Regions from separate parts of the Psychrobacillus sp. FSL K6-1415 genome, predicted to be linked through region 1. Evidence: riboswitches for the same ligand, from Rfam matches in the RefSeq annotation. Region 1 holds a riboswitch; each other region holds the start of a gene.
What was found. A riboswitch is a leader RNA that binds a small molecule or an ion and turns the genes downstream of it on or off. The one in region 1 is predicted to bind S-adenosylmethionine.
Positions count from the first base shown of each region.

Region 2: it holds a riboswitch for S-adenosylmethionine, as region 1 does, so the genes downstream of both, MKY60_RS19055 (acyl-CoA dehydrogenase family protein) here and MKY60_RS02900 (methionine biosynthesis PLP-dependent protein) in region 1, are expected to answer to the same signal.
Region 3: it holds a riboswitch for S-adenosylmethionine, as region 1 does, so the genes downstream of both, metK (methionine adenosyltransferase) here and MKY60_RS02900 (methionine biosynthesis PLP-dependent protein) in region 1, are expected to answer to the same signal.
Region 4: it holds a riboswitch for S-adenosylmethionine, as region 1 does, so the genes downstream of both, metA (homoserine O-acetyltransferase MetA) here and MKY60_RS02900 (methionine biosynthesis PLP-dependent protein) in region 1, are expected to answer to the same signal.

Region 1 covers NZ_JBBOOQ010000001.1:594,398-597,924, reverse strand. Annotated here, with positions in the region: gene MKY60_RS02915 (DUF2798 domain-containing protein) at 1-267, opposite strand, end outside; gene MKY60_RS02910 (TetR/AcrR family transcriptional regulator) at 319-879, opposite strand; gene MKY60_RS02905 (hypothetical protein) at 1,098-1,301, shown strand; SAM riboswitch class I at 1,386-1,492, shown strand; gene MKY60_RS02900 (methionine biosynthesis PLP-dependent protein) at 1,575-2,699, shown strand; gene metC (cystathionine beta-lyase) at 2,692-3,527, shown strand, end outside.
Region 2 covers NZ_JBBOOQ010000001.1:3,883,035-3,886,561, forward strand. Annotated here, with positions in the region: gene MKY60_RS19050 (catalase) at 1-1,621, opposite strand, end outside; SAM riboswitch class I at 1,784-1,884, shown strand; gene MKY60_RS19055 (acyl-CoA dehydrogenase family protein) at 1,989-3,164, shown strand; gene MKY60_RS19060 (transporter substrate-binding domain-containing protein) at 3,176-3,527, shown strand, end outside.
Region 3 covers NZ_JBBOOQ010000001.1:2,871,934-2,875,460, forward strand. Annotated here, with positions in the region: gene MKY60_RS13595 (alpha/beta hydrolase) at 1-23, opposite strand, end outside; gene MKY60_RS13600 (gamma carbonic anhydrase) at 133-645, shown strand; gene metK (methionine adenosyltransferase) at 792-1,988, opposite strand; SAM riboswitch class I at 2,238-2,355, opposite strand; gene pckA (phosphoenolpyruvate carboxykinase (ATP)) at 2,551-3,527, shown strand, end outside.
Region 4 covers NZ_JBBOOQ010000001.1:1,996,376-1,999,902, reverse strand. Annotated here, with positions in the region: gene MKY60_RS09345 (LysM peptidoglycan-binding domain-containing protein) at 1-637, shown strand, start outside; gene MKY60_RS09340 (hypothetical protein) at 812-1,042, opposite strand; gene metA (homoserine O-acetyltransferase MetA) at 1,064-1,972, opposite strand; SAM riboswitch class I at 2,048-2,155, opposite strand; gene MKY60_RS09330 (methyl-accepting chemotaxis protein) at 2,221-3,527, opposite strand, start outside.

The DNA.
Region 1 (3,527 bases):
TTTGGAGTTGAAGCTATCCGTAGGCTTAGTGAATTTTTTAACTAAAGCTTCTGCAATACGTCCAAAAATAGTTGGTTCAATGATCATAACAATAACCCAAATAATCGGTAGCGCTTTTAAGATGGTTAAAGCAACTTCTCCGTTAAATTCTCCAAAAGAGAGAATGATATTTAAGGAGGTCATGAATATAACCGTAAGTGTTGAGATAATTGTGCCGAATAATAGGCCTTCCTTTGCATTTCTTGGTAGTCTGTTTTCTTGATGCATTTTTTTCTTCCTCTCAAAGTTTAGTAAAGACCTTCGCTTTAAATTCCATTTTTATAGCTTCTCCAACAAGTTCGGTAATAGTTCTGCAATTGTTTTTAAAGGATTCGTAGATTGTTTCGTTAAACAAAGCATCATGGCCCCTTCAATCGAAGCAGTCAACAATAACGATACAGAGGCAGCTGTTTCATCCGAAAAGCCATCGGATAATAGCTTAGCACAGTAGATGCGTTCAATATTTTCATATAACTCACTGCACGCTTTGCGAACTGGTTCACTCATTGTTGCCATTTCACTAACAATACTGCTAAATGTATAGCCAGTAATAGTACCTCTTTTTTCAAAGCTATTTATTAAAGTATCAATCGTTGAAATTATGGCGTCCTTAGTTGTAAGATGCTTACTAAAAATAGCTTCAATATCTGTGGTTATGTCTTCTTTTAGAGCGTGTAAACAAGTTATCAAGAGTTCTTCTTTGCCATCTGGAAAGTGATGGTAAAGAGCACCCTTTGAAACATTACTAGCTTTTAAAATTTCATTGAGTCCTACAGTTTTGTAACCTTTTTCCTGAAAAAGAATTGTAGCAGTTTCAATCAAGAGTGATTTAGTATCCATAGCTATTTTTCCTCCTAACATACCAACGGGTCTGTTTGTAATTATAACAAATTTTAAGCTACATTCTAATATTTTGTTTATTTAATAAAAGACCAGCATAATGGCCTATCTCTGCAATGAATCTGCAGATTGTTTATGCCCCTCCTCTATACCCTTCATATAATATGTAAAGGGACTTTTCTTCTTGGAGTTCCTACATTATAGGATGGGAGGTGTGGATGTTGGATTCTTCTACAGGATTATGGGTTGGTTTGTTAGGTATAGTCTTAGGGGTACTTGGTTTCTTTTATGCTCCCCTTTGGCTAGGTGCAGGTGCAGTTCTATTAGGGCTCGTAGCTTTAGCTTATTCTCACAAGTTAGTTGTGGGATGGATATCTTTAATACTCGGAGTAATTGTTTTAATACTGACATTTATGTCATAACTTGAAACAAAAAAACGTATTGTATTAATAGCCACTAAGTGTTAAGATTATTTAAATTTAAAATTTTGATAATTTCATATTTTTTTCTTATCCAGAGAGACGGAGGGATTGGCCCTTAGATGTCTCAGCAACCAGCCACGCTTAGGTATGGTGCTAATTCCAATAGACGTATGACGTCTTGAAGATAAGAAGACAAACTTCGATATTTACTTGAGGGTTCTCTTCTTATTAGAGAATCCTCTTTTTTATTTTAATTGTAAAGGATGAATACTTATGACAAAAAACAGTATTGATACACAGTTAGTTCAATTGGGAAATCATAGTGATGAAAAAACCGGGGCGGTAAATCCCCCTATTTATCTCTCCACAGCTTACAAACACAATGGGATTGGGCAGTCTACAGGATACGACTACACACGAACTAAGAACCCGACACGAGCTATTTTAGAGGAAGGAATTGCAAAATTAGAAGGTGGAGATGCTGGCTTTGCCTGTAGTTCTGGTATGGCTGCAATACAATTGGTTTTATCCCTTTTTCGGTCAGGAGATGAGTTAATTGCTCCTGATGATTTGTATGGTGGTACATACCGATTATTCAACCAGTACGCAGATTCATATAATATCCGTACTACTTATACAAAATTTGAATCAGCTGAAGAAGTAAAAGCATTAATAACAGAAAATACAAAAGCCTTATTTATCGAAACACCCACTAACCCTTTAATGCAGGAAATCGACATACAGCTATTTGCGGATATAGCAGAAGAGCATAATCTATTGTTAATCGTAGACAATACATTCTTAACCCCTTATTTACAGCGACCTATTGAATTGGGTGCCCATATTGTCATCCATAGTGGCACAAAATATATTGGGGGACATAACGATGTACTTGCAGGATTGGTGGTAACAAAAGGTACTGATCTAAGTGAACAACTGCAAGTCAACCATAATGCTGCAGGCGCTGTCCTTTCTCCTTTCGATTCTTGGTTGTTAATAAGAGGATTAAAAACACTTCATCTACGTATGAAGCAGCATGATTTAAATGCAAAAAGAATTACTGAATTTTTAAAGCAGGAATCTGCTGTTAAGGATGTGTTATATCCAGGAGTTGGCGGAATGTTATCCTTCCGTTTACAAAAAAGCGAATGGGTGGCTCCTTTCCTAAAGAATTTGAGACTGATTGTATTTGCTGAAAGTCTTGGTGGTGTAGAGAGCTTTATCACGTATCCTGCTACACAAACACATGCCGATATACCTGAAGAGGAACGGAATGCACGAGGAGTTGATAATAGTCTCCTTCGTTTTTCGGTTGGGATTGAAGAAGTAGAAGATTTAATCGCAGATTTAAAACAAGTATTAAATACATTAGAAAGCGAGGTCATAATTAATGAGTGATTACAAAGAGTCGTTGGAGACTAGTATAATTGTTGCCTCTACACGCGGAGATTCGGAGATAAAAACTGGATCTGTAAATGTTCCTATCTATTTATCCTCCACTTTCCATCAAGAAAGCTTTGATGATTTTGGACCTTATGACTATAGTCGATCGGGAAATCCTACAAGAGACGCACTCGAAAAAACGATTGCTGAATTAGAGGGGGGGACTAGAGGATTGGCATTTGCATCAGGAATTGCGGCAATTTCTTCTGCATTTATGCTTTTGTCTTCAGGCGATCATATCGTTATTACAGAAGACGTATACGGTGGAACCTTTCGTTTTGTTACAGAAGTATTGCCTCGTTTTGGTATTGAGCACAGTTTTGCAGATTTTACGAATGTGGAAGCAATTGCAAGTGCAATGCAATCAAATACAAAACTGATTTACATCGAGACCCCTTCGAATCCATGCTTAGGTATTACTGATATTACCGCTGTCGTGGAGCTTGCAAAATCCAATGCTTGTTTAACCTTCTTAGACAATACATTTATGACACCGTTATATCAGCGTCCATTAGATTTAGGAATTGATATCGTCTTACATAGTGCAACAAAATTTTTATCTGGGCATAGCGATATTATTGCAGGACTTGCGGTTATAAAAGACGAGGAGTTAGGTAAGCGTTTAGCATTTATCCAAAACTCATTTGGTGCTATTTTAGGTGCGCAAGATTCATTTTCTCTCATTCAAGGTATCAAAACATTAAATGTCCGTTTTGAAAAATCCGCTCAGTCTGCCCAAAAAATTGCAAACTATCTAAATCGGCATGATTTGGTGGAGAATGT
Region 2 (3,527 bases), 3.3 Mb from region 1:
CAGCTATTTTTCTAGTATGTGGCTTCATAAAAGTATTTAACTGACTAAGTGCCGGGGAAGATTTTGTAGTAGTTGTAGTACTCACACCTTGCACTACAAGTCCTAAATTTTCCGCTACCTTATTCGATAAATCCAAATCAACTTTCGCGAACATCTCTAGAACTTGTTGACGAACTGTCAATTCTTTACACTTACCAAGTTCGAAGCTAAATGCACTAATAATATGTTCTTTTTCTGGATTACTCATGCTATTCCAAAATAACTTAGCTTGCGAAAAATGGTCTTTAAAGCTCTCACTTCGTGCACGAACTTTTCGAGCATCTATCTTCTCCTGGTAATGCGAATACCCACCTTCAGCTTCACTAACAGGTATCGGAGTATTCCCAGCAAGAGAGTTTTTATGATAGTTCACTCTTCCCACATTAATCGATTGTCTTCCATATCCATCACGCTGGTTATTGTGGAATGGGCAAACAGGTCTGTTTATCGGTAGCTCATGAAAATTAGGACCACCAAGACGGATTAATTGTGTATCTGTATAAGAGAATAATCGTCCTTGAAGTAGTGGATCATTTGAGAAATCTATTCCTGGTACAACACTTCCTGGATGGAACGCAACTTGCTCAGTTTCAGCAAATACATTATCTACGTTACGATTTAATGTCATCTTCCCTAAAATTTTTACTGGTATCTCTTCCTCTGGCCATAGTTTAGTAGGATCCAAAATATCAAAATCAAATTTAAATTCGTCTTCCTCTGCGATAAGTTGGACTCCAAATTCATACTCAGGATAATCCCCATTATCTATCGCATCATATAGGTCACGACGATGGAAATCCGGATCTTTCCCATTTATCTTTTGTGCCTCATCCCATACAACTGAATGGGTACCAAGTAGTGGTTTCCAATGAAATTTTACAAAATGGGATTTACCTGCCTCGTTAATGAAACGAAATGTATTTACACCGAACCCTTCCATCATACGAAAGCTACGTGGTATAGCCCTATCTGACATTGTCCACATGATCATATGTGCCGTCTCCTCATTGTTAGCAACAAAATCCCAAAACGTATCATGAGCAGTCGCAGCCTGCGGAATTTCATTGTGTGGCTCTGGCTTTATAGCATGCACCAGGTCTGGAAATTTAATAGCATCTTGAATGAAAAAGACAGGAATGTTATTTGCTACTAAATCATAATTTCCTTCTTCCGTATAAAACTTAGTAGCGAATCCTCTAGCATCGCGAGCTAATTCACCAGATCCACGTGAACCTGCCACAGTAGAAAACCGTACAAACACTGGAGTCTTTGTACCAGGTGTTTGTAAAAACTTTGCCTTCGTAAATTCACTAGCTGATTCGTATAATTCGAATTCCCCATGAGCCGCATAACCTCTAGCATGTACTACTCTTTCTGGTATGCGCTCATGATCAAAATGCGTCATTTTTTCACGAAAATGGAAATCTTCTATCAAAGTAGGCCCTCGTTCTCCTGCTTTTAGAGAAAATTCATCCTCAGATATTTTTAGTCCTTGATTCGTAGTCAATGCTTGTCCTTGATCGTCCACACGGAATTTTTCTAATTGTTCATCTTTGCTATTTCCAGTTACTTTCTTATCCAAACAAACTCCTCCTCTACTTATATCTACACTATTGTTAATACCCTGAATGACAGTTCAAAAACCCCTAAAATAGAATCAAATACTTAATCCATAGTAAATTGATAAGAATTACTATTGACTTCTTGTAGATTAAGTAGTACGATTATTCCCACAACTCCATACTACTTATTAAGAGAAGCTGAGGGACTGGTCCGATGATGCTTCAGCAACCGCCACTTCTATGGTATGGTGCTACTTCCAGCAAGAAACTTGAGAGATAAGTGTACATAAAACTACTTACTCTTTTGATTTTCAAAAGGGTTTTTTATTTGCACTTAAAACCAACTTAACACATAGGAATAATTAAAATTAAAAGGAGACGACAACTGTGAATAACTTGTACATCAAAACGGAAAAACAGCAGTATTGGATTAATCAGTTATATGAGTTAGAAGAAAAATTTAAAAGCAAGTCCGCCGAAATTGATGAACAATCTATTTTTCCAAAAGAAAACGTGGATGATTTGATCAATATCGGATATGCAAGCCTTACACTACCTGAATCGTATGGTGGTAATGGATTTTCTGTATACGATATGGTTCTTTTACAAGAAACACTTGCTAGCTTTGATGCCAACACAGCCCTATCAGTAGGTTGGAGCTTAGGTGTTGTTGGTGAACTATTTGAAAACAAACTTTGGAAGAAAGAGAAACTCGATTTTTTTGCAGCAGAAGTATTAAATGGCGCACTCATAAATCGTTCTGTCAGTGAAGCTCAAACTGGAAGCCCAACGCGTGGGGGTAGGCCTGGAACTAAAGCCATAAGAAAAGGAGATTCTTGGATACTAAATGGACGTAAAATATTCACGACCGCATCCCCTGTTCTATCCTACTTTTTAACATCTGCATGGATTGAGGAAAAAGAAAAAGTTGGTTTCTTCCTTATTCCTCGCAATACAGCTGGCCTTTCCATTGAAGAAACCTGGGATGTTGTATCCATGCGAGGAACGAGTAGTAATGACTTAGTATTGAATAACGTAATCGTTCATGAGTCATATCTAGTAGAGCTCCCCGAGTTCGCTAGTGGTGGAAAGATTAATGGGTGGCTATTACATATACCAGCGACCTATCTCGGAATCGCACAGGCAGCAAGAGACTACGCAGTACAGTTTGCCAATACCCATTCACCAAATAGCTTGAACGGATCTATTGCACAGCTGCCAAACGTTCAACAGCTTATAGGAGAAATAGATTTAGAACTTACTAAAGCAAGATTAGTCATTTACGGAGTCGCTACCTCGTATGACAATGAGGCTACAAAAGAACTACTTTCCAACGAAGTAAGTGTGGCAAAGCATATAGTTACTAATTCAGCCATCACTATTGTTGATAAAGCAATGCGTTTAGTTGGCGCCAAAAGCTTACAGCGAACTAATCCACTACAACGTTACTATCGAGATGTCCGAGCGGGACTCCATAATCCTCCTATGGATGATATGACCATTAAGAAACTAGCACTTTCAGCGTTAGAAGAAGTAAAAAATAAAAACTTAGTAAAAGGATGAGGAGAATGAACATGAAAAAGTATTTCAAATTAGTAGCGGTTGGTTTAGTATCCATAACTTTTTTAGCGGCTTGTAGTTCCGGGGAGGCTTCTACTTCGTCAGAAGGTGGTGATGTTCGCAAAGTAAAAGTAGCATATGACATGGCTTCTAAACCTATTTCTTGGTTGGATGACAATGGAAATGCCACTGGATATGATGTAGAAATTATGAAACTAGTAGATGAACTACTACCTGAATATGAATTTGAATATGTGGGGACTACAAGTGATGATCTATTAATCGGAGTAGAGCAAGGCAAGTTTCAGGTTGGTGTGAAAAATGCTTTTTGGACAGAGGAACGCACAGAAAAGTTTATTTTCCCCA
Region 3 (3,527 bases), 2.3 Mb from region 1:
CCTTCTGTTTCCCATTTCCACATATAAACAAACCTCTTTTCTTTCCTTGCAATTTCATGGTATTAGGTTTCATTCAATCTTTATGTCTGATACGATTAATTATAATCTAATTTCAAAAGGAGTGTATGCGAAATGATTTATCCATATAAAGGTAAAACACCGACTATTGACGACTCTGCTTTTATAGCTGATTATGTCACAATAACAGGTGATGTGACAATCGGTCCAGAGACTACAATTTGGTTTAATACGGTAATTAGAGGGGATGTTGCTCCTACTATTATTGGAAGTAAAGTAAGTATACAAGATTTAAGCTGTTTACATCAGAGTCCAAATAAGCCACTTATTATTGAAGATGAAGTAACTATCGGACACCAGGTGACTTTACATAGTTGTACTATACGTAAAGGAGCTTTAATAGGAATGGGATCGATTATTTTAGATGGTGCTGAAATTGGAGATGGTGCATTTATCGGAGCTGGAAGTCTCGTACCACCTGGCAAAAAAATACCTCCAAATTCATTAGCATTAGGCAGCCCAGCAAAAGTGGTGCGTGAGCTAAATGAAGACGATAAAGCTGATGTACAAAGAATTATCCGGGAATATGTAGAAAAAGGTCAATACTATAAATCCCTTCAAAAATAAAATTTGTTAATGATCTTTCTGGTAAAAGAAAACTATATATGCTGTTCAATTCCTCCTGAAACGAAAATCAGCTGTATTATTGGAAAGTTATTATTTGTATGAAAAAAGGCTTTCCATTATAGGAAAGCCTTTTTTGTTCATACTACTTATAATCCAGCCTTTTCTTTTAACGCTGCAGCTTTATCTGTTTTCTCCCATGGAACATCAATGTCTGTACGACCAAAGTGACCATATGCAGCTGTTTGTTTGTATATTGGTCGGCGAAGATCTAGCATTTTAATAATTCCTGCTGGACGAAGATCAAATAGTTCACGAATATATGAAACTAATTCAACTTCCTCTACCTTTCCAGTACCAAAAGTTTCTACAGCAATTGAAACTGGTTTAGCTACACCAATTGCATAAGCAAGTTGTACTTCACAACGATCTGCAAGGTCAGCAGCAACAATGTTTTTAGCAACATAACGTGCAGCGTAAGCAGCAGAACGGTCAACTTTTGTTGGATCTTTACCAGAGAATGCTCCCCCACCATGACGAGCATAACCACCGTAAGTATCTACAATAATTTTACGTCCTGTTAAGCCAGCATCACCCTGTGGTCCACCAATTACAAAGCGTCCAGTCGGATTGATAAAGTATTTTGTATTTTCATCTATTAAATTTGTAGGAACAATTGGATTAATTACTACTTCTTTAATATCTTTTTGAATTTGTTCTAAAGTTATTTCTGGATGATGTTGTGTTGAAATAACAATTGTATCGATATGAACAGGATTATTGTTTTCGTCATATTCTACTGTTACTTGAGTTTTTCCGTCTGGACGAAGATAGTCTAAAGTTTCGTCTTTACGAACTTGTGCTAATCGGTGAGATAGTTTATGCGCTAAACTAATAGGTAGCGGCATAAGCTCTGGTGTTTCATTACAAGCATAGCCGAACATTAAACCTTGGTCTCCTGCTCCAATTGCATCAATGTCAGAATCACTCATAGAGCCTTCTCTTGCTTCTAAAGCTTGGTCCACACCTTGCGCGATATCAGCTGATTGTTCGTCAATTGAAGTAAGCACAGCAGAAGTTTCTGCATCAAAGCCATACTTAGCACGTGTATAGCCAATTTCTTTAATAGTAGAACGAACTACTTTAGGGATATCTACGTATGTAGATGTAGTAATTTCTCCAGCAACTAATACTAGTCCTGTCGTCACACTCGTTTCGCAAGCTACACGAGCATTTGGGTCTTCTGCTAAAATTGCATCTAGAATTGCATCAGAGATTTGATCACAGATTTTATCTGGATGGCCCTCTGTTACTGATTCTGATGTAAATAATCGACGTTGCGTCATAGATTATTCCTCCTATATCCCGCGAGATTTCTCTCAAGAATTGATACGGTACTCATTCCCATGTCAAGCCATTCAAAATGTTTCATGCATTTTCATCACATAAGAGTAAATGTAATTGCTGTGAATTGAAGTTAACTTGAAGCCGTTTCGGACTTGGCACACAAGGATAAAGGGCGATGTTAAATAAAAAAACCTCTCACTCACGTAAATACACATGAGGAAAGGTATTAATATCATAAGCACCTTTCACTCTTATCAAATCAAGGAATTTCACCTTGTCTCAGGTTTGGCACCTTTGTAATAATAAAACAATTACAGGTTGCCGGGTTTCATAGGGCCTGACCCCTCCACCAGCTCGGGATAAGAGTATCCGTTCAATTCATCATCATACGTAAATAAGTAGCAGAAGTCAACTATTTTTTTGTTTGCATTTTATTCACAAAAGAAAAATATTAGCTTCATTAGTATAGACTAATTACTTTAATGTGTTATACTATTTCACATATCTAGAAAAACTTCCTCTTTTTTAGAGGAAATATAAAAAAAGGATGGTATATTCAAGATGAATTCAATCGATACTGTGAGTGAACTGAAAGAATTGTTAGCAGGAAATAACGTTAGCAGCCAATTGTCAGTGCCACAACTTGTGGAAAAAGCTACAACAAGAGGAGAAGCTGTTTTAACTTCTACTGGTGCAGTAAAAGCCGAAACAGGGAAATATACTGGCCGCTCCCCACAAGATAAGTATATAGTAGATGAAGCTATTTCAAAAGACAAAATCGATTGGGGCTCAGTAAACCAACCAATTTCTTCTGACGTTTTTGATGCTCTATATAAAAAAATGATTAACTTCTTAAACAAACAAGACGAAATCTTCGAGTTTAAAGGATATGCAGGGGCAGATAAAGAATCACGTCTAGGTATTCAAGTAATTAACGAATACGCTTGGCATAATCTTTTCGCTCATCAGTTATTTATCCGTCCAACACAGGAAGATCTTGCTACACATACAACAGACTTCACTATTCTTTCTGCTCCTAATTTCAAAGCGGATCCTGCTGTAGATGGTACCCGTACAGAAACGTTTATCATTGTATCCATGGAAAAACGCACTGTGTTAATCGGTGGTACTGAATATGCTGGTGAGATGAAAAAATCAATATTCTCTATTATGAACTATTTGCTCCCAGAACAAGACATCTTACCAATGCACTGCTCTGCAAATGTTGGAGATGACGGAGACGTTGCATTATTCTTTGGTTTATCAGGTACAGGTAAAACTACCCTTTCTGCAGATGCTGGCCGTAAATTAATCGGTGATGACGAGCACGGCTGGTCTGATAATGGCGTATTTAATATTGAGGGTGGTTGTTATGCAAAATGTATCGACCTAACTCGTGAAAATGAACCTCAAATTTGGGATGCTATTTCATTTGGAACAGTATTAGAAAACGTAGTGGTAGATGCGGAAACACGCGTTGCTAACTATGCTGATAATTCATTAACAGAAAATACTCGTGCTGCTTATCCAATTCAATA
Region 4 (3,527 bases), 1.4 Mb from region 1:
CGATGGAATAAATGTGGACTTTGAAAACATCGATCCGAAAAACAAGCAAGATTTTATCCGCTTCGTAACCGAACTTAAAAACGCTCTTCATCCACACGGAATTAAAGTATCTGTAGACGTTACTCGCGAAAACAAGGATCCTTTTTGGTCTGGCAGTATAGACCGTTATGCGTTAGGTCAGGTTGCTGACTATATCATTATGATGGGGTATGATGAGCATTGGGGAGGTAGTCCAATAGCGGGGTCTGTAGCTTCTATGCCATGGGTTCAAGAAGGTATTGAACTGTTACTGGAAGACGTACCATCTCACAAGATTATCTTGGCGGTACCTTTCTACACAAGAGAATGGATTACTAATTTAACGACAAAAAAAGTGAAAAGTATCGACCGTACAATGGGTGAGGTTGAACAAATTATCTCTTCAAAAAATCTTATAAAAGTTTGGGATCAAAATACCCAGCAAAATTATGTGGAATTTACTGCAAACGGGGATAAGCACCAAATATGGGTAGAGGATAAACAATCTATCAAACTTCGTATTGACCTTGCTAACCAATTTAACTTAGGTGGAGCAGCTGCTTGGTATATCGGCTCTGAAACACCTGATATTTGGAATATATACCATTTCAACAAGTAAATGGAGTGTGAAACCCTAAAATTTAATAACAATTTTCAACCTGAGTCCATATTTAGATGAACTCAGGTTGTTTTAATTTTCCACTAAAAGTAAAAGTACCCAGTCTTTCTCTAAATTATGAGTTGACTGAGAACCTTACCCTCTCATCTTCAATCCTGAATCTTATTTTTCAGATTAGGTAGTCACCCATACTTTATATATATTTAATCCATCCTGCTGAGTATTGACTCTAAATGTGTCTATCGAAGCTAATCTAAAAGCAAGAGAATAAGCAATTTTGTAGTCTGAGGTTATATATCCATCGTAAATTCTTCCGTAAATTTCATTTGCTAAAGAATCGGCCCAAACATCGGCTTCATACAATGTTTCAAAAATTATTTCTTCTCTTTTCCACCTAATATTCATAGCTACACCAACTTTGTAAAGTTATTCCCATTCATAAGGTGTTTCTTGGTAAACATAATAATTCAACCAATTGGAAAATAGCAAATGTGTATGTGACCGCCATGAGTTCATTGGCTTTTGTGATGGATCATTGTTTGGAAAATAATTTTCTGGAACATCAATCTCCACACCTTTTGATATATCTCTTTGGTATTCATCTGCAAGTGTTGTTGCATCATACTCTAAGTGACCAGTAATCATAATATGCTTTTTATCTTTAGATATTACTAGGAAAACACCTGCATCTTCCGAATTGGAAAGCAATATCAGTCGAGGGTCTTGTTTAATCTCGTCGTATAACACAGCAGTGTAACGAGATACAGGTGCATAAAATTCATCATTAAATCCTCGTACTAATTGAATGGTTGGATCGGATAACCGATGACTAAATACACCAAAACATTTTTTGGGTAGGTCGAATTTACCAATACTATAATGATGATAAAGCGCTGCCTGCGCTCCCCAACAAATATGAAGAACAGAGGTCACATGCGTTTTGGACCATTCCATTATTTCAGTCATTTCAGGCCAATAATTAACATCTTCGAATGGTAAATGCTCAATTGGAGCACCTGTAATAATCATTCCATCAAATTTTCTGTGTTTGATATCCTCAAAAGTCGTATAGAAAGTATCTAAATGAGTTTTACTAACATTTTTGGAATCATGTGTTGCCATATGTAAAAAAGTCACATTTACTTGGAGGGATGTATTCCCTAATAATCGTAACAATTGAAGTTCGGTTTTCTCCTTTTCAGGCATAAGATTCAAAATAATTATGTTTAATGGACGTATATCTTGAGTTATTGCTCGATCGGTATCCATGATAAATATTTTCTCTTTTTTAAGAAGTTCAGCTGCTGGTAATTGTTTAGGTATATTTATCGGCAAAATAGTACTCCCCCTTAAATTTAAAAACCCTCTTTTCCTTTATATAAGAAAAGAGGGTGAACGTTTTGCTCTCGATTCTTATCTTTCAAGAAATTATATCTTGTAGGAGTTAGCACCTTTCTGATAAATCAGAGGTTGCTGAAGCTTCAACGGGCCATGTCCCTCTGCTTCTCTTGATAAGAGTTATTAAATTATATTGTTCTTTATTAAAGAATATTAACATGTGTTTTCCAATAATTCAACTTCTTTTAAACTTTGAAACGATTCACTGCTTCCGCAAGTTTATCACTAAGCTCTGTTAAGGTCTCAGATGCTGCAGCAACCGACTGAATCGCTCGTAACTGCTCATCAGAAGACGCACTCACTTCTTCACAGGCTGCTGCGGTTTGTTCTGAAGTTGCAGCCATCACTTGAATAGTATCTACTACCTGATCTTTATAGTTGGAAACCTGTTCAATTTCTGCTGAAACTGCATCAATAGATGTTTGTAAACTATTCATCAATATTGATATTTCACTAAATGTTAACTCAGTATCAGTTACAACAGAACCTTGTTCACGGAATGTTTTGATGGTGTCTGTCATTTGCTCCCCTACAATATGGGATTCACTTTGTAGCTCCGTAATAGTTTGTTTTACTTCCTCTGTGGCTTTAGCAGATTGTTCTGCAAGCTTTCGCACCTCATCCGCAACGACCGCAAAGCCCTTTCCATGCTCACCTGCACGGGCCGCTTCAATACTTGCATTCAGTGCGAGGAGATTTGTTTGTGATGAGATTTCCATAATGGTTTCCATAACACTGCCAATCGCTTTTACTCTAACTTCTAAAGTTGTAAACAATGTAGACATGGAGGTAAGATTAGACTCCCAGTTTTGGAAAGAAGTTTTCAATTCACTCATTTGGTTTTGACCATTTGTATTCATTAAATTTGCTTTAGTAGCTATATCAGTCATCGTTATTGATTTTTCGTTAATGAGATTGATTTGCTCGCTTAAGTGCACGGAACTCTCTGTTACTTCACCAGCATCTTCTGCTGATTTAGATGCACCTTCTGCAATTTCACTAACAGCTAATGACACTTGTTCCGCAGAAGCATTTGTTTCTTCAGCTACAGCACTTAAATTTTCAGAATTTGACTGCACATTATTTGCGGACTCTTTTACAACCTGAATAATTCCATTCATACTGCTAGACATTTTGTTGAAGTTTGTAGCAAGTTGACCAATTTCGTCCTTAGACCTTATATTCGCTTGTACAGTTAAATCTCCATCAGCAATAGAATCCATTAATTTTTTTAGTTGGCCGATTGGTTTTAAAATAGCGCTAATCATGAAATATAATACGATAAATATGATTGCCTCAATGGCTAAAACAATTATTATTATCATTGTACGTATACTGTCTGCTGTTTGGTTTATCTTATTTTCCTCATAAACAGCTCCTATTTTCCAATCCAATTCTGGTATAGTTGTAAATACAGTAATTGTATTAGTACTCTCCGTTCCGTCAGTCACATTTCCACTTTCCAAGGAACTAGATAGCATTTTTTTAACTG